Regions from separate parts of the Cytobacillus sp. FSL R7-0680 genome, predicted to be linked through region 1. Evidence: riboswitches for the same ligand, from Rfam matches in the RefSeq annotation. Region 1 holds a riboswitch; each other region holds the start of a gene.

What was found. Region 1 has a riboswitch for S-adenosylmethionine ahead of MKY26_RS01530 (PLP-dependent aspartate aminotransferase family protein). Riboswitches for the same ligand answer to the same signal wherever they lie in the genome.
Region 2: it holds a riboswitch for S-adenosylmethionine, as region 1 does, so the genes downstream of both, MKY26_RS18050 (bifunctional homocysteine S-methyltransferase/methylenetetrahydrofolate reductase) here and MKY26_RS01530 (PLP-dependent aspartate aminotransferase family protein) in region 1, are expected to answer to the same signal.
Region 3: it holds a riboswitch for S-adenosylmethionine, as region 1 does, so the genes downstream of both, MKY26_RS00440 (methionine ABC transporter ATP-binding protein) here and MKY26_RS01530 (PLP-dependent aspartate aminotransferase family protein) in region 1, are expected to answer to the same signal.
Region 4: it holds a riboswitch for S-adenosylmethionine, as region 1 does, so the genes downstream of both, metK (methionine adenosyltransferase) here and MKY26_RS01530 (PLP-dependent aspartate aminotransferase family protein) in region 1, are expected to answer to the same signal.

Annotation. Positions count from the first base shown of each region.
Region 1 covers NZ_JBBPAO010000001.1:291,879-299,361, forward strand. Annotated here, with positions in the region: gene MKY26_RS01505 (PrkA family serine protein kinase) at 181-2,076, shown strand; gene MKY26_RS01510 (hypothetical protein) at 2,141-2,305, shown strand; gene yhbH (sporulation protein YhbH) at 2,614-3,786, shown strand; gene MKY26_RS01520 (MBL fold metallo-hydrolase) at 4,053-5,003, shown strand; gene MKY26_RS01525 (NUDIX hydrolase) at 5,037-5,663, shown strand; SAM riboswitch class I at 5,730-5,830, shown strand; SAM riboswitch class I at 6,012-6,122, shown strand; gene MKY26_RS01530 (PLP-dependent aspartate aminotransferase family protein) at 6,199-7,483, shown strand, end outside.
Region 2 covers NZ_JBBPAO010000001.1:3,629,108-3,636,590, reverse strand. Annotated here, with positions in the region: gene rplP (50S ribosomal protein L16) at 1-423, opposite strand, end outside; gene rpsC (30S ribosomal protein S3) at 425-1,081, opposite strand; gene rplV (50S ribosomal protein L22) at 1,085-1,426, opposite strand; gene rpsS (30S ribosomal protein S19) at 1,445-1,723, opposite strand; gene rplB (50S ribosomal protein L2) at 1,784-2,614, opposite strand; gene rplW (50S ribosomal protein L23) at 2,643-2,927, opposite strand; gene rplD (50S ribosomal protein L4) at 2,927-3,550, opposite strand; gene rplC (50S ribosomal protein L3) at 3,575-4,204, opposite strand; gene rpsJ (30S ribosomal protein S10) at 4,241-4,549, opposite strand; SAM riboswitch class I at 4,908-5,020, shown strand; gene MKY26_RS18050 (bifunctional homocysteine S-methyltransferase/methylenetetrahydrofolate reductase) at 5,127-6,986, shown strand; gene metH (methionine synthase) at 6,964-7,483, shown strand, end outside.
Region 3 covers NZ_JBBPAO010000001.1:77,926-85,408, forward strand. Annotated here, with positions in the region: gene MKY26_RS00415 (S1C family serine protease) at 1-1,209, shown strand, start outside; gene MKY26_RS00420 (peptidylprolyl isomerase) at 1,196-2,062, shown strand; gene MKY26_RS00425 (polyphosphate polymerase domain-containing protein) at 2,078-2,758, shown strand; gene MKY26_RS00430 (DUF4956 domain-containing protein) at 2,780-3,463, shown strand; gene MKY26_RS00435 (CotH kinase family protein) at 3,483-5,270, shown strand; SAM riboswitch class I at 5,363-5,469, shown strand; gene MKY26_RS00440 (methionine ABC transporter ATP-binding protein) at 5,553-6,566, shown strand; gene MKY26_RS00445 (methionine ABC transporter permease) at 6,556-7,221, shown strand; gene MKY26_RS00450 (acyl-CoA dehydrogenase family protein) at 7,332-7,483, shown strand, end outside.
Region 4 covers NZ_JBBPAO010000001.1:2,485,315-2,492,797, reverse strand. Annotated here, with positions in the region: gene MKY26_RS12320 (alpha/beta hydrolase family protein) at 1-655, shown strand, start outside; gene MKY26_RS12315 (DUF2584 domain-containing protein) at 725-967, shown strand; gene pckA (phosphoenolpyruvate carboxykinase (ATP)) at 1,350-2,933, opposite strand; SAM riboswitch class I at 3,321-3,446, shown strand; gene metK (methionine adenosyltransferase) at 3,747-4,946, shown strand; gene asnB (asparagine synthase (glutamine-hydrolyzing)) at 5,409-7,301, shown strand; gene MKY26_RS12295 (C39 family peptidase) at 7,396-7,483, opposite strand, start outside.

The sequences.
Region 1 (7,483 bases):
CGTTATTCAAGACCCACTTTTTACAGATCTTGGGGGATGGATAATCTAATGTTGTTTTTATTTGTAAAAGCCCTTTAACCGACTAAATTTTTTGTCATTTGTTTTCGGTAAGCATGTTTGTTTTTCTTCAAGCATAGATTGTAATAATCGTCTCTGATAATGTGACAGGGGGAGGTCCATATGGATATTCTAAAAAAAGTGGAGTTGTATAGACGAGAAGAGGAAAAGTTGAAATGGGAAGGGACTTTTGGAGAGTACTTAGAAATCATAAAAGAAAAGCCATGGGTTGCCCAGTCCGCACATTCACGGGTTTATAATATGATCAAAGACGCTGGTGTTAATGATGTGAAAGGGCAGAAAACATATGAATTCTTTAGCAATCAATTATTTGGCCTAGAAGAGTCATTAGAACGACTTGTCGAAGAATATTTTCATCCGTCGGCGAAAAGATTAGATGTGAGAAAGCGGATATTATTATTAATGGGGCCCGTAAGCGGCGGGAAATCAACCCTTGTGACGATGTTAAAGAGAGGGTTAGAAGCCTATTCATTAACAGATAAAGGAGCGGTATATGCCATTAAAGGCTGTCCAATGCATGAGGACCCACTTCATCTTATCCCACATCATTTGCGCAAAGACTTTTTAGATGAATATGGAATTAGAATTGAAGGAAACTTATCACCACTCAATATGATGAGGCTTGAACAAGAATATAATGGAAAAATTGAAGATGTAATAGTCGAAAGAGTGATGTTTTCAGAAGATAAGCGGGTAGGGATTGGTACATTTAGCCCCTCTGACCCTAAATCTCAAGACATTGCTGATTTAACAGGAAGTATAGACTTCTCCACAATTGCCGAATATGGTTCCGAGTCTGATCCAAGAGCTTATCGATTTGATGGGGAACTGAATAAGGCCAATCGGGGTATGATGGAATTCCAAGAAATGCTTAAATGCGATGAAAAATTTCTATGGCATCTCCTATCATTAACGCAAGAAGGAAACTTCAAAGCAGGCCGGTTTGCCTTAATATCAGCGGATGAATTGATTGTTGCTCATACAAATGAAACGGAATATCGTTCGTTTATAAGTAATAAGAAAAATGAGGCACTGCATTCACGGATTATTGTGATGCCAATTCCATATAATTTGAAGGTAACCGAGGAAGAGAAAATTTATGAGAAAATGATTTTTGAAAGTGATGTGTCAGATGTTCATATTGCTCCCCATACATTAAAAGTTGCTGCTATGTTTACAATATTAACAAGAATGAAGGATCCGAAAAAAGGCGATATTGACTTAGTTAAGAAGATGCGTTTATACGATGGTGAAAGTGTAGAAGGTTTTAATCGTGCAGACGTAGAAGAAATGAAAAAAGAACATGCAGATGAGGGAATGAGTGGCATCGATCCCCGTTACGTAATCAATCGCATTTCCTCTACCATCATTCGTAAAGAGATGACGTCGATTAATGCCTTAGATGTATTAAGGTCATTAAAAGAGGGATTAGATCAACATCCATCCATTACTGCTGAACTGAAAGAACGATATTTGAACTTTATTTCACTTGCTCGAAAAGAATACGATGAAATTGCGAAGAAAGAAGTGCAAAAGGCATTTGTTTACTCTTATGAAGAATCAGCGAAAACATTAATGGAGAATTACCTTGATAATGTTGAGGCTTATTGCAATAAGGCTAAACTAAGAGACCCACTTACTGGAGAAGAAATCAATCCAGATGAAAAACTAATGCGCTCGATTGAGGAGCAAATCGGGATTTCAGAAAATGCTAAAAAAGCATTTCGTGAAGAAATTCTCATTCGTATTAGTGCTTATGCTAGAAAAGGTAAACGATTTGATTATAATTCGCATGATCGCCTGCGTGAAGCTATTCAAAAGAAATTATTTGCTGACTTAAAGGATGTCGTCAAAATTACAACTTCTTCAAAAACACCGGATGAACAACAATTGAAGAAGATTAATGAAGTAGTCGCACGTCTTATTGATGAACATGGCTATAATTCCACATCTGCAAATGATTTACTTCGTTATGTGGGTAGTCTATTAAATAGGTAAACCGTCCAGTCTATTGTTTAAAAAAGACAGAAATAGGGTATTTAAACAATAGAGGTGACGAATAATGTCAAAAGAAGAAAAAGTACCGGAAAATAGCTCAATGGCAAGCAATGAAGAAGAAATAGAAACTCTTGGAAAAGAAATGGAACAAATGAAATCGAAAGAAGAATTGAAAGAAATGCAAAAAACACCTGATCCTAAACAGGAAGTCGGTAAGCAAAAATCATAAAAGCTACAAACAATGAAAAAAGCAATGGACCCCATTGCTTTTTTCATTATATTCATATTTTGTATTAGTTGAACGATGGATGATAGATAGTAATCGCCCAACTTTAATAATTGTCTAAATAATATGTAAATAATTCTGTTTTAAAGCATAGGATAGAGTAATCAACATTTTTTGAACCTAGCTATAAGTAAATATTTTCAGGTTAGCAATGGACACTCGTCATATTGTATGTTTTTGGGTGAGATATGTGAATGAATTCCGTAAAATCCTTAAAGTTTTTTATAAACAAAAAAGGAGGGCAAATGAGAATGACCGAAAAAAATCAAAACCATCAGTTTGTCGTGTCACAGGAAGATTGGTCCCTCCATCGTAAAGGGCATGATGATCAACAACGCCATCAAGAAAAAGTACAGGATGCCATCAGAAACAATTTACCTGACCTGATTACAGAAGAAAACATTGTCATGTCCAATGGTCGTGATGTCGTTAAAATACCGATTCGTTCCTTAGATGAATATAAAATTCGCTACAATTATGATAAGAATAAGCATGTCGGTCAAGGTGATGGCGATAGTCAAGTTGGTGATGTAGTAGCGAGAGATGGGTCAGGTCAGAAAGGGCAAGGTAAAGGGCAAGGTGCAGGGGATCAAGCGGGTGAGGATTACTTTGAAGCAGAAGTCTCTTTAATGGAAATTGAGGAAGCGTTATTTAAACAATTGGAGCTACCGAACTTAAAGAAAAAGGAACAAGATCAAATTGTCGTTGAGAATATTGAATTTAATGATATTCGCAAAACTGGTCTTATGGGGAATATAGATAAAAAGAGAACAATGATGTCAGCTTTTAAGCGAAATGCGATGCACGGGAAATCAGCTTTTCACCCCATTTATCAAGAAGACTTAAAGTTCAAGACTTGGAATGAAGTCGTGAAGCCTGAATCGAAAGCAGTTGTGCTAGCAATGATGGATACAAGTGGTTCGATGGGTATCTGGGAGAAATATATGGCGAGAAGTTTCTTCTTTTGGATGACTCGGTTTTTACGAACGAAATATGAAACGGTAGAAATTGAATTTATTGCGCATCATACAGAAGCAAAGGTAGTATCAGAAGAAGATTTCTTTTCTAAAGGAGAAAGTGGCGGCACAATCTGTTCGTCTGCTTATCGTAAAGCATTGGAGTTAATTGATCAAAAGTATAACCCAGTCAGATATAATATATATCCATTCCATTTCTCAGATGGGGATAATTTAACTTCAGATAATGCAAGATGTGTAAAACTTGTTGAAGAGTTAATGAAAGTATCAAGTATGTTTGGCTACGGGGAAGTGAATCAATATAACCGCCATTCCACTTTAATGTCAGCATACAAAAATATAAAAAATGATTTGTTCCGTTATTATATTTTAAAGCAGAAGGCTGATGTATTCCATGCGATGAAAGGCTTTTTTAAAGAACAAGAACAGAAGGAAAAGTTGGCTTAATGAGAGCCTGTTTTGAAAGGTTCGCAACTAAGTTCTGAAGTGTAATAGCTTACTTACGAGCGTTTCGGAGGCAGGTTTTGAAAAATGATGAGAACAAAGCAATCGAGCTTTTTAGTTATATCACAGCGATTGATGCTGTGTTTTTTTTTGCTCAACTGACTTAGCCCTATGTAGATTTGAGCACTTTTATCTGTAATTCTTTTAAGTAGCTCTCTTCATCTACTTATGTCATAATTTTCATAAAGAGTAATATGGAGGGGTTTCCTTTGCACAAAATTCAAGATTTAGGTAATGATATTAAACTGATTGATTTAATGGATTTACAAACACCTGAGCGTACGGGGGCGTATATATTAGGTGCTGAAGAATTAACAGTGATTGAAACAAGTGCTAGTCCTTCGATTCCCCATCTTATAGAAGGAATGCAGGAATTGAACATTAACCTTGAAGACATCAAGCATATTATTGTCACTCATGTACATTTAGACCATGCTGGGGGAACTGGTTTGTTCTTAGAACAATGTCCAGAAGCAAAAGTATATGTTCATCCAAGAGGTAAACGGCATTTAGCTGACCCTAGTAAATTAATTGCTGGTGCTAGAATGGTATATGGCGATGATTTTGATCAACTATTTAATCCGATTGTGCCAATTGATGAGAAGAGATTAGTCGCGATGGAAGAGGGACAATCATTGGATATCGGTGGGCGTTTGTTAACTTTCTATGATACCCCTGGCCATGCAAAGCACCACTTTTCAATCCATGATTCGAAAAGTAATGGCTTCTTTACTGGCGATACAATTGGCGTATTTTATCCTAACATAGCAAGAAAAGGTTATCCATTAGTTCTGCCATCGACTTCTCCTAATCAATTTAATCCAGAGGCGATGTTATCTTCTGTTGAAAAAATCGAATCACTTCAACCACAACATATCTTTTTTGGGCATTATGGTGAGGGCCCTGAACCAAAGGATGTTTTTACTCAAATTCGTTATTGGTTACCTATATTTACTTCAGTTGCAGATGACGTTTTTCTCCAAGGAAATGACATAATAAAAATGCAAGAAGCCATACAATCGGAATTGTTGGAACAAGTAAAACATTATTTATTAACAGCGCACGATGTTGAACTTAGTGCAGAGGATAAGAAGCTAATAGGCTTAGATTTAAATGTCTGCACAATGGGGATGATTGATAGATTGCAGAAAGTGAAATAAAGATTTAAGTCGTGTGGTTTGGAGGTAATTAACATGGATTTGGAAGAAATAAGATCAGAGATACAGCATCGTCAATCAGATATATTGGGTAGCTCCAGATTGGTTAAATTCGCTGTTCTTCTTCCCCTAATAGAAAAAGATAGAGAAATACATATTTTGTTTGAAGTACGGTCTTTATCTATGAGAAGACAGCCAGGGGAAATTTGCTTTCCTGGGGGGAAAATGGATCAAGACGATGTGGATTTAATAGAGACGGCAAAAAGGGAGACCAGTGAAGAGTTAGGTATCCCAATTGGAGAAGTCTCTGTTTTTTCAGAACTTGATTATGTAGTGACACCTTATGATACAGTGATTTATCCGTTTGTAGGCACAATAGAGAGCATCAGTGATCTTAAGCTAAATCCAGAGGAAGTGGATCAAATTTTCACAGTACCACTTGCTTATTTTTTGAAAGAGGGACCATCTATTCATTATATTGAGATGAAGCCAGAGCCTAATAGTAGCTTTCCCTATCATCTCATTCCTAATGGGGAAAAATATAAATGGCAAACGCGGAGGATGCAAGAAATTTTTTATACTTATAAAGGTCATGTGATATGGGGGTTAACAGCTAAGATACTGTATCATTTTTTGACGCTTATCCAGGATGAAAATAAATAAATTTTCAAAATGTTATTGACGATTCCCTATAAAAGGGTATATGATGTTAAACAAATAAATATGAACTTCTTATCCAGAGAGGCGGAGGGACTGACCCAGAGAAGCCTCGGCAACCAGCAATCTTTTGTATGGTGCTAATTTCAGAGGATATTATCCAAAGATAAGGAGAAGGTGAGCTCGTTAATTCAAAGCCCTTCTGCCTCTTCTAGGTAGAAGGGCTTTTTATGTGATAGAGCTAATATTTTATTGGAATATAAAATATATTCAGATTTCATATTGACGACAAATCATTTTTTGGATATAATTCTATTTGTAATTAAAGTATTAACGCTTTAAAAAATAAAATATTTCTTATCGAGAGTGACGGAGGGATCAGGCCCTATGAAGTCCGGCAACCTTCAAGCAATTGCTTGAAAAGGTGCTAAATCCTGCAGGCAGTAAATGTCTGGAAGATAAGATGAGGCAACCCCCTCTTCTTATGAAGAGGGGGTTATTTATTTTAATCATCCGACTAAAAAGTAGAGGAGAGTATATAATGACGAATCAATTTAACACTTATGATGATGAGACGATTTTATTACATGGAGGTCAATCACCAGACCCGACAACGGGATCTCGTGCAGTTCCTATTTATCAAACAAGTTCATATGTTTTTCATAATACAGACCATGCGCAAAGCCTATTTTCATTAGATGAGACGGGAAATATCTATTCACGAATCGGTAATCCAACGGTAGATGTATTAGAAAAACGTATTGCTTTATTAGAAGATGGGGTAGCGGCAGTAGCGACTTCATCTGGAATGGCAGCTATAGCTCTTTCAATTATGAATATTGCCCAAGCGGGTGATGAGATTGTTGCAGCGTCGAACCTTTATGGTGGAACATATAATCTTTTTGCCATAACACTTCCGAAATATGGGATTAAAGTTCATTTTGTTGATGGATCTGACCCTGAGAATTACCGTAAAGCGATTACGCCAAAAACTAAGGCTTTATATGGAGAGATTATTGGGAACCCAAGTCTTCATGTCCTAGATGTAGAGGCAGTTGCAAATATTGCTCATGATAATGATATTCCCCTTATTATTGATAATACTTTCGCTTCACCTTATCTTTGCAAACCAATCCAATGGGGAGCAGATATTGTCATTCATTCGGCAACAAAATGGATTGGTGGTCATGGAACAACAATTGGCGGACTTGTAGTTGATGGCGGACGATTTAATTGGAATCATGATAAGTTTCCTGGTTTTACTCAGCCAGATCCAAGTTATAACGGTATTGTTTATGCGAATGAGTTTGGTACACTCGCTTTTAGTACAAAACTTCGTGTTCAGTTGCTGCGCGATTTTGGGTCATCTTTAAGCCCACATAGTGCATTTCTTTTACTCCAAGGATTGGAAACACTCCATTTACGTATAGAGAAACATACGGAAAATGCAGCGAAGATAGCCCATTTCTTAAACGCTCATCCAGCTGTCGATTGGGTCGCATATCCAGGTTTAGCAGAGCATCCAGCGCATGAACTCGCGAAGAAATATTTAAACACTGGCTTCGGTTCCATTGTGAACTTCGGTATTAAAGGTGGCCGAGATGCGGGTAAAAAAGTGATAGATACAATTGCATTGTGGTCTCATGTAGCCAATGTAGGTGATGCGAAGTCACTCATTATTCATCCGGCTTCAACCACACATCAACAGTTAAGTGCAGAAGATTTAATTAAAAGCGGTGTAAGTGAGGAACTCATACGTTTATCAGTTGGGATTGAATCGGTTAGAGATTTAACCAATGACTTAGATCAAGCCTTCTATGAAGCGA
Region 2 (7,483 bases), 3.3 Mb from region 1:
TGATTCACCACCAATTTCTTCTCGTTTTACAAACTTACATTTAACTGGAAGTTTGTGTGCTGCAAGACGTAGAGCTTCACGAGCGATCTCTTCAGATACACCTGCAATTTCGAACATTACTTTACCAGGCTTAACAACTGCAACCCATCCTTCAGGAGCACCCTTACCAGAACCCATTCGGACTTCAAGAGGCTTAGCAGTGTATGGCTTATGCGGGAATATTTTAATCCAAACTTTACCGCCACGTTTCATGTAACGAGTCATTGCAATACGGGCAGATTCGATTTGACGGTTAGTGATCCAAGAAGCATCTTGAGCTTGTAGACCATATTCACCGAATGTTACTTCAGTACCACCTTTTGCTTGACCGCGCATTTTTCCACGGTGTACACGACGATATTTTACGCGTTTTGGCAATAGCATATTATTTGCCTCCTTCCCCATTATTCTTCTTTGTAGGAAGCACCTCTCCACGATAGATCCATACTTTTACGCCTAACTTACCGTAAGTCGTATCTGCTTCTGCTGTAGCATAATCAATGTCAGCACGAAGAGTATGAAGTGGTACAGTTCCTTCGCTATAAGATTCAGAACGAGCGATATCAGCACCGCCAAGACGTCCAGATACCATTGTTTTGATACCTTTAGCTCCTGCGCGCATAGCACGTTGAATAGTTTGTTTTTGAGCACGACGGAATGATACACGGTTTTCCAATTGACGAGCAATGTTTTCCGCTACTAATTTCGCGTCGATGTCAGCTTTTTTGATTTCAAGAATATTGATGTGAACACGTTTGCCAGTAAGTGCGTTAAGTGCTTTACGCAACGCCTCTACCTCAGTACCACCTTTACCGATAACCATTCCTGGTTTTGCAGTATGGACTGTGATATTTAAGCGATTAGCTGCACGTTCGATTTCTACTTTAGAAACAGATGCATCGCTTAAGCGTTTTGTGATGTACTCACGAACTTTCAGGTCTTCGTGTAAAAGATCAGCGTAGTCTTTACCTGCGTACCATTTTGACTCCCAATCACGGATGACACCGATACGCAAACCGACTGGATTTACTTTTTGACCCACAGATTATCCCTCCTTCTTTTCTGATACAACGATTGTGATGTGACTTGTGCGTTTGTTGATTGCGCTAGCACGACCTTGTGCGCGTGGACGGAAACGTTTTAAAGTTGGTCCTTCGTCAACAAATGCTTGCTCAACTACTAAATTATTAACATCCATTTCGTAGTTGTGCTCTGCGTTAGCTAGTGCAGATTTTAATACTTTTTCTACGATTGGAGAAGCAGCTTTTGGAGTTAAATTTAAAATCGCTACCGCTTCACCTACTTGCTTACCTCGAATTAAATCTACGACTAAACGAGCTTTACGAGGAGCAATACGAACTGTTCTTGCAACAGCTTTAGCTTGCATTATAATGCCCTCCTCTCATTAACGTCTTGTTTTCTTATCATCATTACCATGGCCTTTGTATGCACGTGTTGGAGCAAATTCTCCAAGCTTGTGGCCTACCATATCTTCAGTAACATAAACAGGCACATGTTTGCGACCATCATACACTGCGATAGTGTGTCCGATGAATTGTGGGAAGATCGTAGAACGGCGAGACCAAGTCTTCACTACTTGCTTGCCATCAGTTTCATTTAACTTTTCGATCTTTGTCATTAAATGTTCGTCAACAAAAGGTCCTTTTTTTAAGCTGCGACCCATGATTGAACCTCCCTTCGTGATTGTTCTACGGCCCGTCTTTGGAACCGTAGTTCAATCCCGTTATTTTTTACGACGACGTACGATAAATTTATCAGATTGATTGTTTTTCTTACGTGTTTTGTATCCAAGAGTTGGTTTACCCCAAGGAGACATAGGTGATTTACGACCGATAGGAGCTTTACCTTCACCACCACCGTGTGGGTGATCGTTAGGGTTCATAACAGATCCACGTACAGTTGGGCGTTTACCTAACCAACGAGAACGACCGGCTTTACCGATGTTAATCAATTCGTGTTGTTCGTTACCAACTTGACCTACAGTAGCGCGGCAAGTAGCAAGAATCATACGAACTTCACCAGAGTTTAAACGTACTAATACGTATTTACCTTCTTTACCAAGTACTTGTGCACTTGTTCCAGCAGAACGTACCAACTGTCCACCTTTACCAGGTTTAAGTTCGATGTTGTGGATTACAGTACCCACAGGAATGTTTGTAAGTGGTAATGCATTACCTACTTTGATATCTGCTTCAGGACCAGACATTACTTCTGCGCCTACTTTAAGAGTCTTAGGAGCTAGGATGTAACGCTTTTCTCCATCTACATAATTAATTAGTGCAATGTTAGCTGAGCGGTTTGGATCATACTCGACTGTAGCAACGCGACCTGGTATTCCATCTTTGTCACGTTTAAAGTCGATGATACGATATTGACGTTTATGACCGCCGCCTTGATGACGAACTGTCAACTTACCTTGGTTGTTACGGCCACCTTTGCGCTTTACTGGAGCAAGCAAAGATTTTTCTGGTTTGTCTGTAGTGATTTCTGCGAAATCAGATACCGTCATGCCGCGACGACCATTAGAGGTAGGTTTGTATTTTTTAATCGCCATTTCATTTCCCTCCTCTTCTTGTTAGAAATTAAGCTTCAAAGATTTCGATTTCTTTGCTGTCAGCAGTTAGTTTAACAATCGCTTTACGGCGTTTGTTTGTATAACCACCGAATTTACCCATGCGCTTGAATTTACCTTTGTAGTTCATGATGTTCACTTTTTCAACTTTTACATCAAAGATTTCTTGAACAGCATCTTTAACTTGAGTTTTATTAGCTCTTACATCAACTTCAAAAGTATATTTTTTGTCAGCCATGATGTCAGTAGAACGTTCAGTGATAACGGGGCGCTTAATGATATCGCGTGCATCCATTATGCAAGCACCTCCTCTACTTTTTCGACCGCTTGCTTAGTCATGATCAATTTATCATGATTTAAAACGTCTAATACGCTGATTCCGTTAGCAGTAACAACTGTTACTCCAGGGATGTTACGAGCAGATAATGCTACGTTTTCATCGATGTCTGCAGTTACGATTAATGCTTTAGAATCTACAGAAAGACCTTTAAGTAGACCTTTAAAGTCTTTTGTTTTTGGAGCTTCGAAAGATAGTGTTTCTAATACTAGAATGTTCTCTTCCGCAACTTTAGTAGATAACGCTGATTTGATAGCTAAGCGACGAACTTTTTTAGGTAATTTATAGCTATAGCTGCGTGGTACAGGACCAAATACAGTACCGCCTCCGCGCCATTGTGGTGAACGAATTGAACCTTGACGAGCACGACCTGTGCCTTTTTGACGCCATGGTTTACGTCCTCCGCCAGCTACTTCAGAACGAATTTTAGTTTTATGAGTTCCTTGACGTAGAGAAGCTCTTTGCATAATAACAGCTTCAAACATCACGTGGTTGTTTGGCTCGATACCAAAGATTGAGTCGTTCAGCTCAATATCGCCAACTTGTGAACCACTTTGGTTTAATAATGCAACTTTAGGCATTCTTACTTCCTCCTTTCCGGGTTATTACTTTGCTTTAACCGCACTTACTAGTTTTAGAAGCGCTTTTTTAGAGCCAGGTACATTACCTTTTACTAATAGAAGATTGCGTTCTGCATCTACTTTTACGATTTCAAGGTTTTGTACTGTGATTTGTTCTCCGCCCATGCGACCAGGTAATAGTTTACCTTTAAATACGCGGTTTGGAGCAACAGGACCCATTGAACCTGGGCGACGGTGGTAACGTGAACCGTGTGCCATTGGTCCGCGAGATTGTCCGTGGCGTTTAATTGCACCTTGGAAACCTTTACCTTTTGAAATTCCTGTTACATCAATTTTTTCACCTTCAGCGAAAATATCAACTTTGACTTCCTGACCAACTTCATACTCAGCTAAGTCAGCTCCGCGTAATTCGCGAACGAAGCGCTTAGGAGTAGTATCAGCTTTAGCAGCGTGTCCTTTTTCCGGTTTGTTTGAAAGCTTTTCGCGTTTATCTTCAAAACCGATTTGGATTGCTTCGTATCCATCAGTATCAACTGATTTCTTTTGAAGAACAACGTTTGGAGTAGCTTCAACCACTGTTACCGGGATAAGATCACCGTTTTCAGCAAATACTTGAGTCATACCAATCTTTCTTCCTAAGATTCCTTTGGTCATTTCAGTCACACCTCCTAGATTGTTTTAATGTATTAATTAAAGTTTAATTTCGATATCAACACCAGATGGTAAGTCTAAACGCATTAATGAATCGACTGTTTGTGGTGTTGGATTAATGATGTCGATTAAACGTTTGTGTGTACGCATTTCGAATTGCTCACGAGAATCTTTATATTTATGCACCGCACGAAGAATTGTGTAAACTGACTTTTCAGTTGGCAATGGGATTGGACCAGATACAGCCGCACCAGAGCGTTTTGCAGTTTCAACGATTTTTTCAGCAGATTGATCAAGAATTCTGTGATCATAAGCTTTTAAACGAATACGAATTTTTTGTTTTGCCATTATTTTCCCTCCTTTTCGCCTATTTTCATATAGACATTCTCCGTGAAAATTTCCCACACACTCGCCATGGCAAAGCGGCCGGGTGTGTCAGCAACCTTTCACTTCATCGCAGTCAAAGACCAACATTGTCTATTATACAGAAAAGACATAACAAATGCAACTATTGATTGCGTTTCTCTCTGTTCTGCACACTTTTAACATTATAACTGCTGTTAATAGTGTTTTCAAGTATATCTTCCTCTTTACATCATTTTCTAAAAAAACGCTTATTTAATTACTTATTTTTAAATTTTCTAAATTTTTATTTGACAAACATAGACTCATTCATGTAAATTTTAGTCAATAAAATATTTTTTATTTCTTATCATGAGAGGTTGAGGGATAGGCCCGATGACACCTCAGCAACCATCAATAGTGAACATTATTGAAAAGGTGCTAATTCCTACAAGCTATACGCTTGAAAGATGAGAAGATGACTATGATAATAATAGGCCTTCTTCTTGAGGGCCTTTTTTATTTTCTCTTTGGCTTCTCATCCATTGAATTCAACAAAATATGAATTGAAGGAGTGAGACCTTTGAACTTCCTTGAAAAAATGAAGAACCAAGTATTAATTGCTGACGGTGCGATAGGAACACTTCTTTATTCTTATGGTACGGATACATGTTTTGAAGAGTTAAACCTCTCAGCACCGGAACAAATTCAGCACATTCATCAAGCCTATCTCCATGCAGGTGCTGATTTAATTCAAACAAATTCCTATGCTGCGAATTATTTAAAATTGAAACGGTATGGCCTAGAGGATTCAGTCAAAGAGATTAATAGTGCGGCTGTAAAACTGGCACGATCTAGTATTCAACAGCACCAGGCATATGTGCTTGGCACAATTGGAGGTGTACGAGGATTAAACCCCCTCTCTATTCCTCTAGATGAAATTAAACGTAACTTTCGTGAACAGCTATACTGCTTATTGTTAGAAGGCGTAGATGGGCTCCTTCTTGAAACATATTATGATTTAGAAGAATTAGAAACGGTTCTCTCTATTGCCCGGAAAGAAACGGATATACCTATAATTGCCCAAGTGTCTTTACAAGAAATCGCTATATTACAAAATGGGACGTTAATTAATGACGCCTTAAAAAGGTTAGAAGCTAAAGGGGCAGATGTTGTCGGGGTAAACTGCCGTTTAGGTCCACATCATATGTTAGAGACACTCTCCTCCGTTGAATTACCTCAGCACGCGTTTCTCTCTGCATATCCTAACGCGAGTCTACCGGCCTATATCGATGGTACGATTCAATATAAGGAGAGTGAAGACTATTTTAGAAAATCAGCGAAGTCCTTCCTTAAGCAAGGTGTTCGACTGCTTGGTGGTTGCTGCGGAACGACACCTGGCCATATTAAAGCATTTGCAGACGAAGTTAGGCATGCTGTACCAATTATTGAAAAACAAGTAACAAATAAAAGGAAACCTAAAATAGAGAGAATTACAATCGAACGCACCAATACCCCGTTAGAGACACTTGTACAAGAAAAACGCACCATCATCGTCGAACTAGACCCACCTAAGAAGCTATCAACTGCTAAATTTTTTGAAGGTGCCAGAGCCTTAAAAGATGCTGGGGTTGATGCAATCACACTCGCAGATAACTCTCTTGCGACACCACGAATCGCAAATGAAGCCCTAGCACATATCATCCAAAAGGATACAAACGTTCGACCACTTGTCCACCTCTCCTGTAGAGATCGAAACTTAATCGGCTTACAATCACATCTCATGGGTCTTCATACATTGGGGTTGCATGATATTTTAGCCATTACAGGGGATCCGGCAAGAGTTGGTAATTTCCCAGGCGCTTCATCTGTGTTTGATTTATCTTCCTTTGAATTAATAGAAATGATTAAACAATTTAATGAAGGAATTTCCCCTTCAGGTTCTGAACTTGGTGAAAATGCCGTCTTTTCTGTCGGGGCAGCATTTAATCCTCATGTCAAATCCTTAGACAAAGCTGTTGCCCGACTTGAAAGGAAGATAAAAGCAGGCGCTGATTATTTCGTGTCACAGCCAGTGTTTTCAGTAACACAACTATTAGAGATTCATGAGGCAACAAAGCATCTGTCCGCACCTATTTTCATCGGAATGATGCCACTGATTAGCAGCAAAAATGCAGAGTATCTTCATAACGAAGTGCCTGGTATCAAGATTACTCAAACGACCCGCGACAGAATGGCTAAAGCGGTTAACCCTGTTCTAGCTGAGAAAGAAGGCTTATTAATTACAAAAGAGTTGATCGATGCAGCCTTAGAACTCTTTCAAGGCATCTACCTTGTTACCCCCTTCCTTAGATATCAACTTACAACCGAGCTGACCAATCATATTAGAAGAAAAGATCAACAGATGAAGGAGCATCATTATGTCAAAAGTAGCCATCACTAAACAAATGACGGAAAAGATTTTAATCATGGATGGAGCAATGGGTACCATGCTACAAGAAGCCCACCTAACTGCAGATGACTTTGGTGGTGAGGATTTAGAAGGTTGTAATGAACACCTCACACTTACGCGACCTGAATTGATTCAATCAATTCATGAAGCTTATCTTTCGGCAGGGGCAGATATAATTGAAACAAATACATTCGGAGCGACGCGTATCGTTTTGGAAGAATATAATATTGGGCATTTAAGTGAATTATTAAACCGCAGAGCGGCTGAAATCGCTATAAAAGCAGCGCATAAATACGACAAGCCTAATCATCCGCGATATGTAGCAGGATCTATGGGACCAACTACTAAGACATTAAGCGTTACCGGTGGAACAACTTTTAAACAATTAGTCATGGATTATCGTACACAAGCCATAGGACTCATTGACGGTGGTGTAGATTTATTATTAATAGAAACAAGCCAAGATCTCCTTAATGTAAAAGCTGCTT
Region 3 (7,483 bases), 210 kb from region 1:
CGCGAGTATCAATCGAAGCGAAAAAATACTTGGTTTAAAAGTGTAACAATGACTGTAGCAAGTGGAGTTATGGGCTCAGCCCTAACTTTAGGAGCAATCAATTATTTTCCTAATGAAACAAAACAGTCTACGGAGGTTGTACAGGAGCAAGCAGAAACTAATGTTTCCAAAGTTAATGCTGAAACGGTATCAACTACGAGTGATGGGTCGATTGCAGATATAGTAGAAAAAGCCTCTAAAGCAATCGTAGGCGTTGTCAACATGCAAGAGCAGCAAGCAAACCCTTTTAGTCATTCTACAGGCAACACCCAAAGTGGGGAAGCAGTTGAAAGTGGTACTGGCTCTGGTGTTATTTTCAAGCAAACAGACAATGAAACGTATATTGTGACAAACAATCACGTCATTGAAGGAGCGTCTAATATTCAGGTTTCTCTGCATAATGGTGAAAAGCTTCAAGCTGAACTTGTTGGAACAGATTCATTAACAGATATTGCCGTGTTAAAAGTGAATGAAAAAGTAGACGCTGAAGTCCTTTCTTTTACTGATTCTTCAAACCTTCGTGCAGGAGATCAAGTGTTAGCAATAGGCAATCCACTAGGCTTAGATTTATCCAGAACAGTAACTCAAGGAATTGTAAGTGCAGTGGATCGATCGATTGAAGTCTCTACCTCAGCCGGAGAATGGGATTTAAATGTCATACAAACAGATGCAGCAATAAATCCTGGAAATAGTGGTGGAGCACTTATTGACACAAATGGGAATATGGTTGGTATTAATAGTTTGAAAATAGCTGATAGTGGCGTAGAAGGGTTAGGCTTTGCCATTCCAAGTAACGATGTCGAGAACATTATTGATCAGTTAATGAAGGATGGTAAAATCATTCGACCTTATCTAGGTGTTGGTTTGATGGACTTAAATCAAGTACCGCAGTTTTATCAAGAACAATTACCAAAAAATGTAGAAGAAGGTGCCATTATTACCCAAGTTGAGGAAGGTTCGACAGCAGAAACGGCGGGGTTGCAAGCTGAGGATATTTTAGTTTCAATTGGTGATCAAACTATTACAGCCGCTAATGACTTAAGAGAATCTCTTTATAAAGACTTTTCAATTGGCGATAAGGTTAAAATATACTTTTATCGTGATGGTGAAAAGAAAACAGTAGAAGTAACGTTACAAGGAAATGGGGAAAAGCAAGTTGAAAAAGAATAAATTATTGATTGCCACTGGTTGTATGTTTGTTGCTGCTGTCATAGTTGCTGTTGTTTTATACAATAGCCATTCAAAAGCAGCGACAGTCAATGGAGAAAATATAAGCAAAGATGATTTGAATGAAGCGTTAATGTCTCAATATGGCACTTCTGTTCTAGATACATTAATATCTGATCAAATTGTTCTTCAAGAAATGGATAAGGAGAAGGTAACTGTAACTGAAGAAGAAGTGGCTGAAGAAATGGATGCCTATATGGAGCAATATGGGGGAGAAGAGGCATTTAAAGAAGTGTTAGATGAAAACGGGGTATCCTATGACTCTATAGAACATAATATCGAAATCTACTTAGGTTCAAAGAAATTGATCACACCAGGAATAGAAATTACTGATGATGAGATGGAAACATACTTTGAAGAAAATAAAGAAAGTTTTTCTCAGGCAGAAGAGATAGAAGCAAGTCATATCCTAGTAGAAGATGAGGATACTGCCAAAGAAGTAAAACAAAAACTCGATGATGGTGACGATTTCTCAGAATTAGCAGCTTCTTATTCAACCGATGATTCAAATAAAGATAATGGCGGTGAATTGGGGTATTTTGGTGAAGGTGAAATGGTAGAAGCATTTGAAGAAGTGGCTTTTGCTATGGAAGTGGACGAAGTGAGTGATCCAGTTAAAACAGATTATGGTTATCACATTATTAAAGTAACAGATCATAAAGAAGCGAAAGAAGCCAATCTCGAAGATGCGAAAGAAGAAATAAAAGAGATGTTAATAGAGTCTAAGCTTTCTACTGAATATACGGAATGGCTAAATGAGAAATACGAAGAATACGAGATTAAAACGTATATTTAAAGGAGGTGAACGATTTTGAAAGGAAGGAAAGAGCTCAAACATGAAATCTCAAAAATGGATGGGGTTATACTTAAAAAACGCTTAAGTTCCTTTATGAATGCGGACCCCCATTCAAATGGGAGAGGGGGATATAATGTTCGTAGCGTATACTTTGATAACTTTGAAAACAAAGCACTAATAGAAAAAAAAGAAGGCTATATGAACCGGGCAAAATATAGGGTTCGCACATATAATAATGATTTTGACACAATTAATCTAGAAAAGAAAAGTAAGAAGAATAATCTGACCTATAAAGAAAAATGTCGGATGACAGCTGAGGAATATGAGCTTATTAGAGCTAGCGACATTTTATGGATGGAGAATGATTCCAGACCATTAATGAGGGAACTTTTCCATAACATGATTCGTTATCAATTGAAGCCAGTAACGGTTGTCGATTATGAGAGGGATGTTTATATCTACCCATATGGTAATGTACGTCTCACTTTTGATAGCAATATTCGTACAAGCTTAAGGAATCCCGACTTTTTAAATACGACAATGCCTATGGTACCATCCCTTGATCATCAATTGATGATACTTGAAGTAAAGTATGATGAATACATTCCCGATGTCATTAAAATGCTTCTGCAAATGCTAGATCGCAGGAAGGGCACGTATTCTAAATATCAATTAAGTAGAATGTATGGATTATAGAGAGAATAGGAGAAAAGCAAAATGGAAAGTGTGAATTTTTCAGATGTATTTAAATCAAGCTTTTTAGAAAAGACAGAGAGTTTTTCAATTATAGATTCCCTAATAGGTTTATTCATGGCTTTTGCAATTGGACTTTTTATTTATGCAGTATATAAGAAGACATTTTCTGGTGTGATTTATTCACATACTTTTAATATATCCCTCATTATAATGACCATGGCTACAGCATTAATTATTATGGGAATTTCCTCGAATGTCCTGTTATCACTAGGTATGGTTGGTGCTTTATCCATTGTCCGTTTTCGTACACCAATTAAAGACCCTATGGATCTTGTTTATCTTTTTTGGGCGATTGTTGCCGGTATTCTTTGCGGAGCAGGCTTTATTCCATTAGTGATTATTGGCAGTTTAATGATCGGTCTCGTACTTGTATTGTTCGTTAACAAAATTACGATTCAGAACCCTTACTTACTCATTGTAAAATATGGGGGTGAAGATGTGGAATCTCAACTAGAATCGCTATTATCAAAGGTCACTAATAAACATATGATGAAATCCAAATCTATCATGAATGGTAATCAAGTAGAAATTACTTATGAAGTAAGAATGAAAAAAGAGCAATCTCAAGTGGTGAATAATGTAACGAACCTTAGCGGGGTAGAGTCGGCTGTAATGTTAAGCTATGACGGTAATTTTACAGCGTAAATGAACAGGAGAAAGGAATATGATTAAACGCAAATATGTCGTTCTCGTTTTTCTAATGTTGGCTGTTTTATTTGTTGGTATTCTATTCTTTCTACCTCATTTACTTCCAAAAGGGGAAGTAGTTGATCACTCTTATGTTTCAAAAGTATTCAATAAAAATAAAGTGACTCAAGTTGAGTTAACCCTAGCAGAAGATGATTGGGAAGATATACTAGAGAATCCGACGGAAGAAGAATATAAGATGGCAAATGTGACGATAAATGGAACTAAATTGAACCAAGTAGCTGTTCGGACAAAGGGGAATTCTTCCCTTTCTTCCGTTGCTAGAATGGAAGATTCTGATCGTTATAGCTTCAAAATAGACTTTGATTACTATACCGATCAAACTTTATATGGATTGAAAAAGTTGAATCTAAATAACCAATTTAGTGATGCTACGCAAATGCGAGAATATTTATCGTATCAATTAATGGAGAATATGGGATTACCCACACCTGCTTATTCTTATATGTATGTGACCATTAATGGTCAGGAATGGGGATTATATTTAGGTGTTGAACAAGTAGACGAAGTGATGCTTGGAAGATATTTTGAAAATCCATATGGATCATTGTACAAGCCAGATGGTACAAATAGTGACTTGAAATGGGTAAGTGATGATATTGATGATTACTCAGGTTTAAACTTGAAATCAGAGGAGCAAGATGAACAAGCGTTAATAGATATGTTAGATAGTATCAATAATGGTGGCAATTTAGAAAAAACTTTAGATGTGGATCAAGTATTACGATATTTTGCAGTAAATACGGCTGTCGTTAGCATGGATAGTTACCAAGGGCAAATGAAGCACAACTATTATTTATATGAAAATGATGGTAAGTTCTCAATCATTCCGTGGGACTATAATATGGCATTTGGCGGCTTTGGAGTAGGTATGGGTGGCGGAGGACGCATGAACGGAGATTCTTCAATCGCTGAAGAAAACCAAAACAAAAATCAAAATCAGGAACAACAAGGTCTAGCACCAGGAGAAGGTGGGCAAGGTGAGGATGAACAAGGTCAAGTTCACCAAGCTGAAATGGGGAACTTCGATGGTGGCATGGGAAATAGTAATTTAATGAGTGAAGATACGATTAATTTCAGTATTTCAGAACCTGTAGCTGGTACTTCTTTAGATGAGAGGCCTTTACTTAATGCTTTATTGGCAAATGATGAATTTAAAAAGCAATATGAAGCATACCTTGAAAAGATTGCCGAAGAATATATGACAAAAGAGTCTTACCAAAATACAACTACACAAATTAGTACATTGATTCTTCCTTATGTAGAACAGGATCCTACCAAGTTTTATACAACAGAAGAATTTCTACAAGCAGTGCAAGGTGATGAGAGTTTACCAGCATTTGCTGAGGCGAGATCAGAATCGATACTTGCTCAGCTTTCAGGTGAATTAGAAGTAGAATCACAAGCTTCTGAAGTCAATAACATGTTCCCTAGCCGAGCAGGTGGTGATGACCAGGAAGGTCAAGAAAGAGGAGAAGTATTCCAACCGCCAAACGGTAATGAAGGAAACATTGATGGTGAAATGCCTGAACATCCGCAAGGCAATGGAGACTTTCCGCAGGAAGGAGATTTTGAGACACCAGAAGGGTTTGAAGGTATGCCTGGTGGTGAGGGACGTGGACAAGAAGAGCAACCTAGTACAGTAAAGTTCAAAACGTCAGCAATCATCTTGTATGTGGGTCTAATCACAGCTTTATTAGGAACAATTTTTTTTATCTTCTTGTTTAAACGAAGAGGAAGATAAGTAAATGCATAAATAATCAAAATACTATTGACAATTAATTCAATACCCGATAAAATTTCCTTTATCAAAGCAACACATTAAATTTAATATGATTCTTATCGAGAGAGACTGAGGGACCAGGCCCGAAGATGTCCGGCAACCTCCTTTTAAAGGGAAGGTGCTAAATCCTGCAGAATGATTTCATTCTGAAAGATAAGGTTTAATAACAATCATTTGTTGAGCCTCTTTCAAAGTGAAAGAGGCTCATTTTATGTTGTAGAGGATTTAGGGAGGGTGAGGTAAATGATTGAAGTCAATCATTTAGTGAAAATTTATAAAAGCAAAAAGAAGCAAGTAATAGGGGTTGACAATGTATCCCTTTCTATTAAAGAAGGGGAAATATACGGGATTATTGGCTATAGTGGAGCAGGGAAAAGTTCTTTATTACGCTGTCTAAATTTATTGGAGAGACCGACATCTGGTGAAGTGAAAATTGATGGCGTTGATTTAACATCTTTAACAAGTAAAGAATTAAGAAAAGCAAGGCAGAAGATAGGTATGATTTTTCAGCATTTTTATTTAGCGAGTTCGAAGACAGTGTATGAGAATATTGCCTTTGCTTTAAAAGCGGCAGGTAAAAGCCCGAAAGAAATAGATATCAGGGTGAAAGAACTATTAGAATTAGTGGGTTTAGCAGATAAAATTCATCAGTATCCCACACAATTAAGTGGTGGTCAAAAGCAAAGGGTAGGAATAGCCAGAGCACTCGCTAATGATCCAAAGGTTTTACTTTGCGATGAAGCCACGTCAGCTCTAGACCCTAAAACAACAAAATCAATCCTGAACTTATTAAAATCAATTAATAAAAAGCTAGGATTAACCATCGTACTTATCACTCATGAGATGGAAGTAGTCAAAGAGATTTGTCATAGGTTAGCTGTTATGCAAGATGGAAAGGTCATAGAAGAGGGACCGGTGTATGATATATTTGCGAATCCAATTGAACCACTTACAAAGGATTTCATTCAGAGTGTTCTTCAATTTGACTTACCACAACAATTGGTTGAAAACAGGAAGGGAACAATCATTAAGATTCAATTTAAAGGTGCAATAGCAGAAGAATCTGTTGTTTCTGAACTGTTCCAAACATTCAAAGTAAAAGGAAATATTCTTCACGGCAAGATTGAATATATTCAAGAAGTACCTCTTGGTATTTTTATTATGGAGTTGACTGGCGAAATACCTGAAATAGAAAGAGCTATACAATATATTCAAGAAAGAACACAGAATTTGGAGGTAGTTGAACATGTTGCTTGAGTCCATTCAGGCGTTACTTCCTGAACTAAATACAGCTGTATTACAAACAATTTATATGGTCGCCATTTCTTTAGTTGCGGCACTTATACTAGGTCTTCCACTAGGTATCTTATTATTCGTTACAGACGAAGGATTGTTCTTAAAGAATAGATTTGTAAATGCTGTTACCGGTTGGATTGTCAATTTGATCCGCTCTATTCCTTATATTATTTTGTTAGTAGCTCTATTGCCGTTAACAAAATTAATTGCAGGTTCAACTATTGGTCCTACAGCGGCTTCTGTTTCATTATCTGTAGCAGCGATTCCGTTTTTTGCAAGATTGGTAGAAACATCCTTAAGAGAAATAGATAAAGGAGTCATTGAATCTGCAGTAGCAGTAGGCGCTTCCCCTTGGATGATAATTAAGGAAATTCTTGTCCCAGAAGCGAAACCTGGAATTGTTCAAGGTTTAACGATTACGACTATTAGTTTAATTGGTTATTCAGCAATGGCAGGTATTATTGGCGGCGGTGGTATTGGTGATTTAGCGATACGTTTCGGTTACTATCGCTATGATAATGTCATTATGATTACGACAGTAATTGTCCTCGTTGTATTGGTGCAAATCATTCAAATTGGTGGGGATAAATTAACTAAATATGTAGATAAGAGATAATAAATTCAAACGATAGATATAGTAAAGGGGATAGAGCCTTTACTATATCTATTTATCCTAATGATTGAGTATTAAAGAGAAGATGGAAACAGACGGGGAGGAAGGATTCTATGAGCACGATAACAGCTTCATCTAAGGAAGCGTATTTAGCTGAACAACTCGCTCGACCATTTATTAAGACGGCTCAACAAGAAGAATTATTTCATAAAGCTACGATATTAGCAGAAGGATTTAGTAAGAGGGCGCAAAAGATTGATGAAAA
Region 4 (7,483 bases), 2.2 Mb from region 1:
AAATAAAAACGTATCAGAAGGTTTTCTATATTTAAGAGGTGGGATTAAGAACGTCGGTAAAGTGCGCCCTAGTCGGATTGTACAGTTTGCCCTCCAAGGTTTCATTGTATTTGCGCCTTTTTATCAGGGCAATCAAGGAGGGGAGGGAAATGAAGATTTTGCAGGTGATGATCGTTATGACGCTTTTTCAGCTTTTCAACTTTTAGCAGAACACCCTCGGGTTAAAAGGGTACATGTCTTTGGGTTTTCTAGAGGAGGTGTAATGGCGTTATTAACAGCCTTACATATGCCTAAAGCGGCTTCAGTTGTTACGTGGGGTGGTGTTAGCGATATGTTCCTCACATATGAAGAAAGAGTGGACTTGCGTAAAATGATGAAACGAGTCATCGGTGGAACGCCTCATAAATACCCAGAAAGATATGAATATCGCACACCATTATATGAACTTAATCAACTGCAAGCAAATGTATTAATTATTCATGGTGTCTTAGATCATAATGTTTCTGTCGAGCATGCCTTCCGCTTAGAGAAGCGATTAAAAGAGTTAGGTAAACCTGTAGATACATGGTATTTCAAAGAATATACGCATTATTTTCCGCCAGCTATTAATAGACAAATTGTCCGTGATCTTGGGCGGTGGATGAAAGAACAATAAGCTTTATTGTATAGAGATTGTAAGATACAATAGTAATATAAAACTCGATGAACAAGGAGCAAAACAATTATGGGTATGCCTTTAGAATTAAATACAATGATCGTTACGAAAGGAAGAGAAGAGAGGCTAAATGAAAACCTTTTTACATTAACAAAAGAAGGATACCGCCTCTACCCACTAAATATTCCACTTGAAGTAAAGAAAACAAGAGACGGTGAAATCAGTGGAATGGGAAGCATCCAAAAGTTAGAAATGGAAAATGATTGTACGAAAATCTTTTATCAACTGATTTCGCTAAAAACTACAAATTAAAAATTGGCCCGACTGCTTTTGCAGTGTTGGGCTTATTTTGTATACAAATGTCTATTGAAACTTTGCATGAATATAAGTATTTATTTATCGGTGTCCATCAACAAAAGATCATCGTTTCTTAAGTTAGCAGCTAATTTGTAGACTCATAAAGGGCGAATATTGGATACATAGGAAAGATAGTGAGTGGTGGCTATATGAAACAAGCCGTCGATTGCAACTTGGTGAGATTAGCTAATCGATTGACTTAAGTTAATCGCACTTATTAGAAATCGAAGCCGGTTGAACCGGTATTTTGACCCTCAAAAATAAACAGTGAGTGATGAGTGAAGTGAAATTATTGAAACAAAAAACCTTCGAGTCGGATGCTCGAAGGTTTTTTTAATTAAGCGATAGGACCGCCTTTTTCAGCGATTTCACTAGAGATATTACCGAATTTCTTGAAGTTTTCACGGAATTCATTAGCAAGTTCTTTTGCTTTTACATTATATGCATCTTGGTCTGGCCAAGTTTTGTTAGGCAATAGTACTTCATCTGGAACACCAGTTACATGTTGAGGAATTTCTAAACCGAATACTTGGTCAGTTACTGTCTCAACAGAATTTAGTTCGCCTTCTAGAGCAGCTTCAACCATTGCTCGTGTATAAGCAAGCTTCATACGGCTTCCTACACCATATTCTCCACCAGTCCAACCAGTGTTTACTAGGAATACTTTCGCGTTATGCTCGTCAATTTTTTTACCAAGCATTTCTGCATACTGTTGAGCTGGTAATGGTAAGAATGGTGATCCAAAACAAGTGGAGAAAGTCGCTTGTGGTGAAGTAATACCACGCTCAGTACCAGCCAGCTTAGAAGTGTATCCACTTAGGAAGTGATACATTGCTTGTTCTTTATTCAATTTAGAGATTGGAGGTAATACACCAGAAGCATCAGCTGTTAAGAAGATAATAGTATTCGGGTGACCTGCAATACTCGGGTCAACAATATTGTCAATTGCTTGTAATTGGTAAGCCGCACGCGTGTTTTCCGTTAGCGTATTGTCCGCATAATCTGCTACGCGTGTTTCTTTGTCTAATACAACATTCTCAAGTACAGCGCCAAAACGGATGGCATCGAAAATTTGTGGTTCTTTTTCACGTGTAAGGTCGATACACTTCGCATAGCAGCCACCTTCAATGTTGAATACTCCATTTGGAGACCAGCCATGCTCATCATCACCGATTAAACGACGGTTGGGATCAGCTGATAATGTTGTTTTACCAGTTCCGGAAAGGCCAAAGAATAAAGCAACATCACCTTCGCGGCCAACATTGGCTGAACAGTGCATAGGGAGAATTCCATTTTCAGGAAGCATGTAGTTCATAACAGAGAAAATAGATTTTTTCATCTCACCAGCATACTCAGTACCACCAATAAGTACAATACGGCGTTCGAATGAAACGATGATAAAAGTTTCTGAAGCTGTACCGTCAACTGCTGGGTCTGCTTTGAAATTAGGTGCTGAAATAACTGTAAATTCAGATTCGTGATCTAATAAATCTTCTTCTGTAGGACGAATAAACAATTGGTGTGCAAAAAGGTTATGCCAAGCATATTCATTAATTACTTGGATTGGCATACGGTGTTTTTTATCCGCACCAGCAAATCCTTTGAATACGAAAACTTCTTCTTTCTCTTTTAAGAAAGCAATCACCTTGTTGTATAAGTTATTGAAGACTGCTTCAGAAATTGGTTGGTTCACACTTCCCCAGTCAATTTTATCTTTAGAGCTTGCTTCTTCAACAGTATATTTGTCTTTAGGTGAACGACCTGTATACTTACCTGTTGTCGCGCGAATTGCACCGGTAGATGTAAGAACACCTTCGTTTCTGTTTAATACTTTTTCAACTAGTTGCGGCACAGATAATTGAACTTGGATGTTTTCGCCTTTTAGTAAATCATTTAACTCAGTTATCGATACAGAATTCATCTGATGAATACCTTCCTTTATATAATATTATTTAAGAGATATGCATCTCAGTCGCTATTTGTGATTATTTCTTCAAAAATAGTATAACACATTTATTCATTCAGTCTATACTATATAAATCATTTTTATATAATTAATGAAATTGTCACAAATACAGGCAGTATTCATTATAAATAGCTTTTGCAAATTTAAAAAGGATAATCAGCAAATTTAATGTAATTTTTATATATATTAAGGAAAAAGAACGGTATGATCTTAACTAAAATTATCCGTTATCAAAACTAAAGTTTATAGAGTCGGATATGACAATTTTTACATTGAATTGTTAATGAAAAACATTTGACTATATTCCATGTGTAAGTTATGATGAATCCTTGAACGGATACTCTCTTATCCCGAGCTGGTGGAGGGACAGGCCCTATGAAACCCAGCAACCTGCCAACTACATTTTCATGAGCAAAGGTGCTAACCTGATGCAAGGATTTATTACTCACTATCCTTGAACGATAAGAGTGAAAGGCGCGAATCATTTTGCTTCAACCTTTTCACTAAATCAGAGAAGAGGTTTTTTTTCATGCTTTTTAACATGATGTTGGCGAATACGAGGAGCGGCTTTTGGAATGTACTATTTATGTATGGGAAAAAGACCAACCATTTTATTCTCAATATTCCAAGTTAGCGCATAGGTTATTAAGGGTATGAGATAAACATTGGCCCATAAATAATGAAGATTCAAATAAGGGAATGAGTTCCGTATCAAAAATAAAGACTATAATAAAGTCTTATTGATTCGATAAATAAGGAGGAAGTCAGATGTCAACAAAACGTAGATTGTTTACTTCTGAATCAGTAACTGAAGGTCATCCGGATAAGATCAGTGACCAAATATCTGATGCAATATTAGATGCTATTTTATCACAGGACCCAAATGCGAGGGTTGCTGCGGAAACGTCTGTTACTACAGGTCTTGTATTGGTTGCAGGAGAAATCACTACATCCACATATGTAGATATTCCAAAAATCGTTCGTGAAACCATTAAGGAAATTGGTTATACACGTGCAAAATATGGCTTTGACTCTGAAACATGTGCTGTATTAACTTCTATTGATGAACAGTCAGCTGATATTGCTATGGGTGTAGACCAAGCATTAGAAGCGCGTGAAGGACAGATGACTGATGCAGAAATTGAAGCCATTGGTGCTGGAGATCAAGGTTTAATGTTTGGCTTTGCATGTAATGAAACAAAAGAGCTTATGCCATTACCTATTTCATTAGCTCATAAACTTTCTCGCCGTTTAGCTGAAGTAAGAAAAGAGGAAATCTTACCTTACCTTCGCCCAGATGGTAAAACACAAGTAACAGTAGAATATGATGAAAACAACAAACCTGTACGTATTGATACAATTGTTATCTCTACGCAGCACCATCCAGAAATTAGTTTAGAGCAAATTCAACGCAATTTAAAAGAGCATGTAATTAACCCAGTTGTTCCTACTGAATTAATTGATGAAAACACAAAATACTTCATCAACCCAACAGGTCGCTTCGTTATTGGTGGACCTCAAGGTGATGCTGGCTTAACTGGTAGAAAAATTATCGTTGACACATACGGCGGTTATGCACGTCACGGTGGTGGTGCATTCTCTGGTAAGGATGCAACGAAAGTTGACCGTTCAGCTGCTTACGCAGCTCGCTATGTGGCAAAGAATATCGTTGCTGCTGGACTAGCTGACAAAGCGGAAGTACAATTAGCATATGCAATTGGTGTTGCTCAGCCGGTATCCATCAGTATTGATACATTTGGAACTGGAGTAGTATCTGAGGATGTTTTAGTTGAAGTTGTTAGAAACAATTTTGACCTCCGTCCTGCTGGCATTATCAAAATGCTTGATTTACGCCGTCCGATTTACAAGCAAACAGCCGCTTATGGACATTTTGGTCGTACAGATATTGATTTACCTTGGGAGCGCACAGATAAAGCGGAAGAATTGCGTAAGGAAGCTTTAAAATAAATTAGAAAATTATGGCTGTAGAAAACTCCTTTAATGAGTTTTCTACAGTTTTTTTATGTGGAAAAGGGGCTATCGTTAAATTTTAATAAACGTACAATTGAGCCAAAGCGATTAGCTCGTACATCAAGAAGTGGAATAGCCAAAGATAGAAGAGTAAAAGTCGTTTTTTTAGATATTACAGTAGCAAATAAATATAATATTTTAAGCCCCCTAATAATGGACAAAAACCCTTAAGGAAACGATTTCATATAAAATTAAAATAATTGTCATCTTTTCGTCTTAAATTGAGGGTAAAGAATAAACATCCTTAAGTATATGAAGAAGTAAACATGAACATACTGCCTAGCATAAATCATTCCATTTTTTTTTCGAAAGGTGAAACTTTTTAAAATAACTTATCGTCTATACAAGGTATGGGAAAAAATACAAACTAGATGAAATAAAAAGTAGGTGACGTACATAATGTGTGGTTTTATTGGTTGTATACATGATCAAGCACAAAAAGTACAAGAAGCAGATAAGCAATTTGAGAATATGAATAACATTATTACTCATCGTGGACCAGATGATTCAGGATATTATCGTGCAGACCATATCCAATTTGGCTTCCGTCGATTAAGTATTATAGACATTGAAAGTGGTCATCAACCACTGACTTATGACAATGGTAAATACTGGATTATTTTTAATGGAGAAGTTTATAACTATGTTGAACTACGTGAGGAATTAATCAATAAAGGACTAACTTTTGAAACTAATTCGGATACTGAAGTGATTATTGCTTTGTACAGTTATTACAAGGAGAAGGCGGCAGAAAAGCTGAGAGGTATGTTTTCCTTCGTTATTTGGGATAAAGAAAAGCAAGAAGTTTTTGGAGCGAGAGATCCTTTTGGAATCAAACCATTCTATTATTTTGAAGATGGTGAAACCACTTATTTTGCCTCTGAAAAGAAAAGTATTCTGTTGGCATTAAAAAACGATGTCATTAATTATGATGCTTTGCAGTATTATATGACTTATCAATTTGTACCTGAACCGATGACAATGTCGGTGGGTATAAAGAAACTTGAGCCAGGTCATTATTTCAAGAAGAAAATCGGTGGATCTATGCATATCCAGCGTTATTGGAAAGCACATTTCCAACCTGTACAAAAAGAAGAATCTCAGTTTATTAAAGAGATTCAAGATGTTTTAACTGACTCAGTTAAAATGCATATGCGCAGTGATGTACCCGTAGGTTCGTTTTTATCCGGCGGGATTGATTCTTCTATTATTGCATCCATAGCAAAACAGTTTCACCCTAATATTAAAACGTTTTCAGTAGGTTTTGAAAGAGATGGTTTTAGTGAAGTGGATGTGGCTAAAGAAACAGCTGAAAAACTAGGTGTTGAAAATATAAGCTATATCATCTCTCCAGAAGAATATATGCAAGAAGTTCCAAAAATTATGTGGCACACGGATGATCCATTAGCGGACCCTGCTTGCGTTCCACTTTACTTTGTCGCAAGGGAAGCAAGAAAACATGTAACGGTGGTATTATCAGGCGAAGGTGCTGATGAATTGTTTGGTGGATATAATATATATCGTGAACCACAGGACTTGGAGATTTTTAGTAAAATGCCTTCGGCAGGAAGAAAGTTATTGCGTACCCTTTCTCGAATCATGCCAGAGGGGATGAGGGGTAAGAGCTTTATTGAACGAGGAACGACGCCAATGGAAGAACGCTACATTGGCAATGCGAAAATGTTCTTAGAACATGAAAAAAGAGAATTATTGCAGGTTTATAATGAGAAGAATGATTTTAAAGATATTACCCGTCCATTATATGCTGAAAGTGCAGCCTATGATGCGGTTAATCAAATGCAGTATATTGATATTCATACTTGGATGCGCGGAGATATTCTTTTAAAAGCAGATAAAATGACGATGGCACATTCATTAGAATTGAGGGTACCATTCCTTGATAAAGAGGTCTTTAATGTGGCTTCAACCATCCCAACTCATTTAAAAACGTCTCATCAAACAACGAAATATATCCTTCGTAAGGCAGCGGAAGGTATTGTGCCAGAACATGTGTTGAATCGTAAAAAGTTAGGCTTCCCGGTCCCTATCCGTCATTGGTTAAAAGATGAGATGTATGATTGGGCGAAAACGTTAATTAAAGAAAGTCATACAGATTATTTAATTAATAAAGAGTATGTAGTAAACTTACTTGAAATGCATGCACAAGGAAAAGCAGATTATAGTAGGAAAATCTGGACGGTACTTATGTTTATTGTGTGGCATGATGTGTTTATTGAAAAGAAATATGATTTTGAAAAGCAATTTATTTCAGAAACAACAGCACACCTTTAAGTCAACAACTGTGAAAAAGAATGAAAACCCGAACTGAGTTCGGGTTTTCTTGTTGTTAAAGTAAAAAAATTCTAAATGTCTTAACTGTACTTTACTAATTTAAATAAGTAATTGCCTGCCTGCCCATTTGTTCCCAACCGGCCTGGAACTCTTTGATAGGTGCTTTCTTATTTTTTATATTA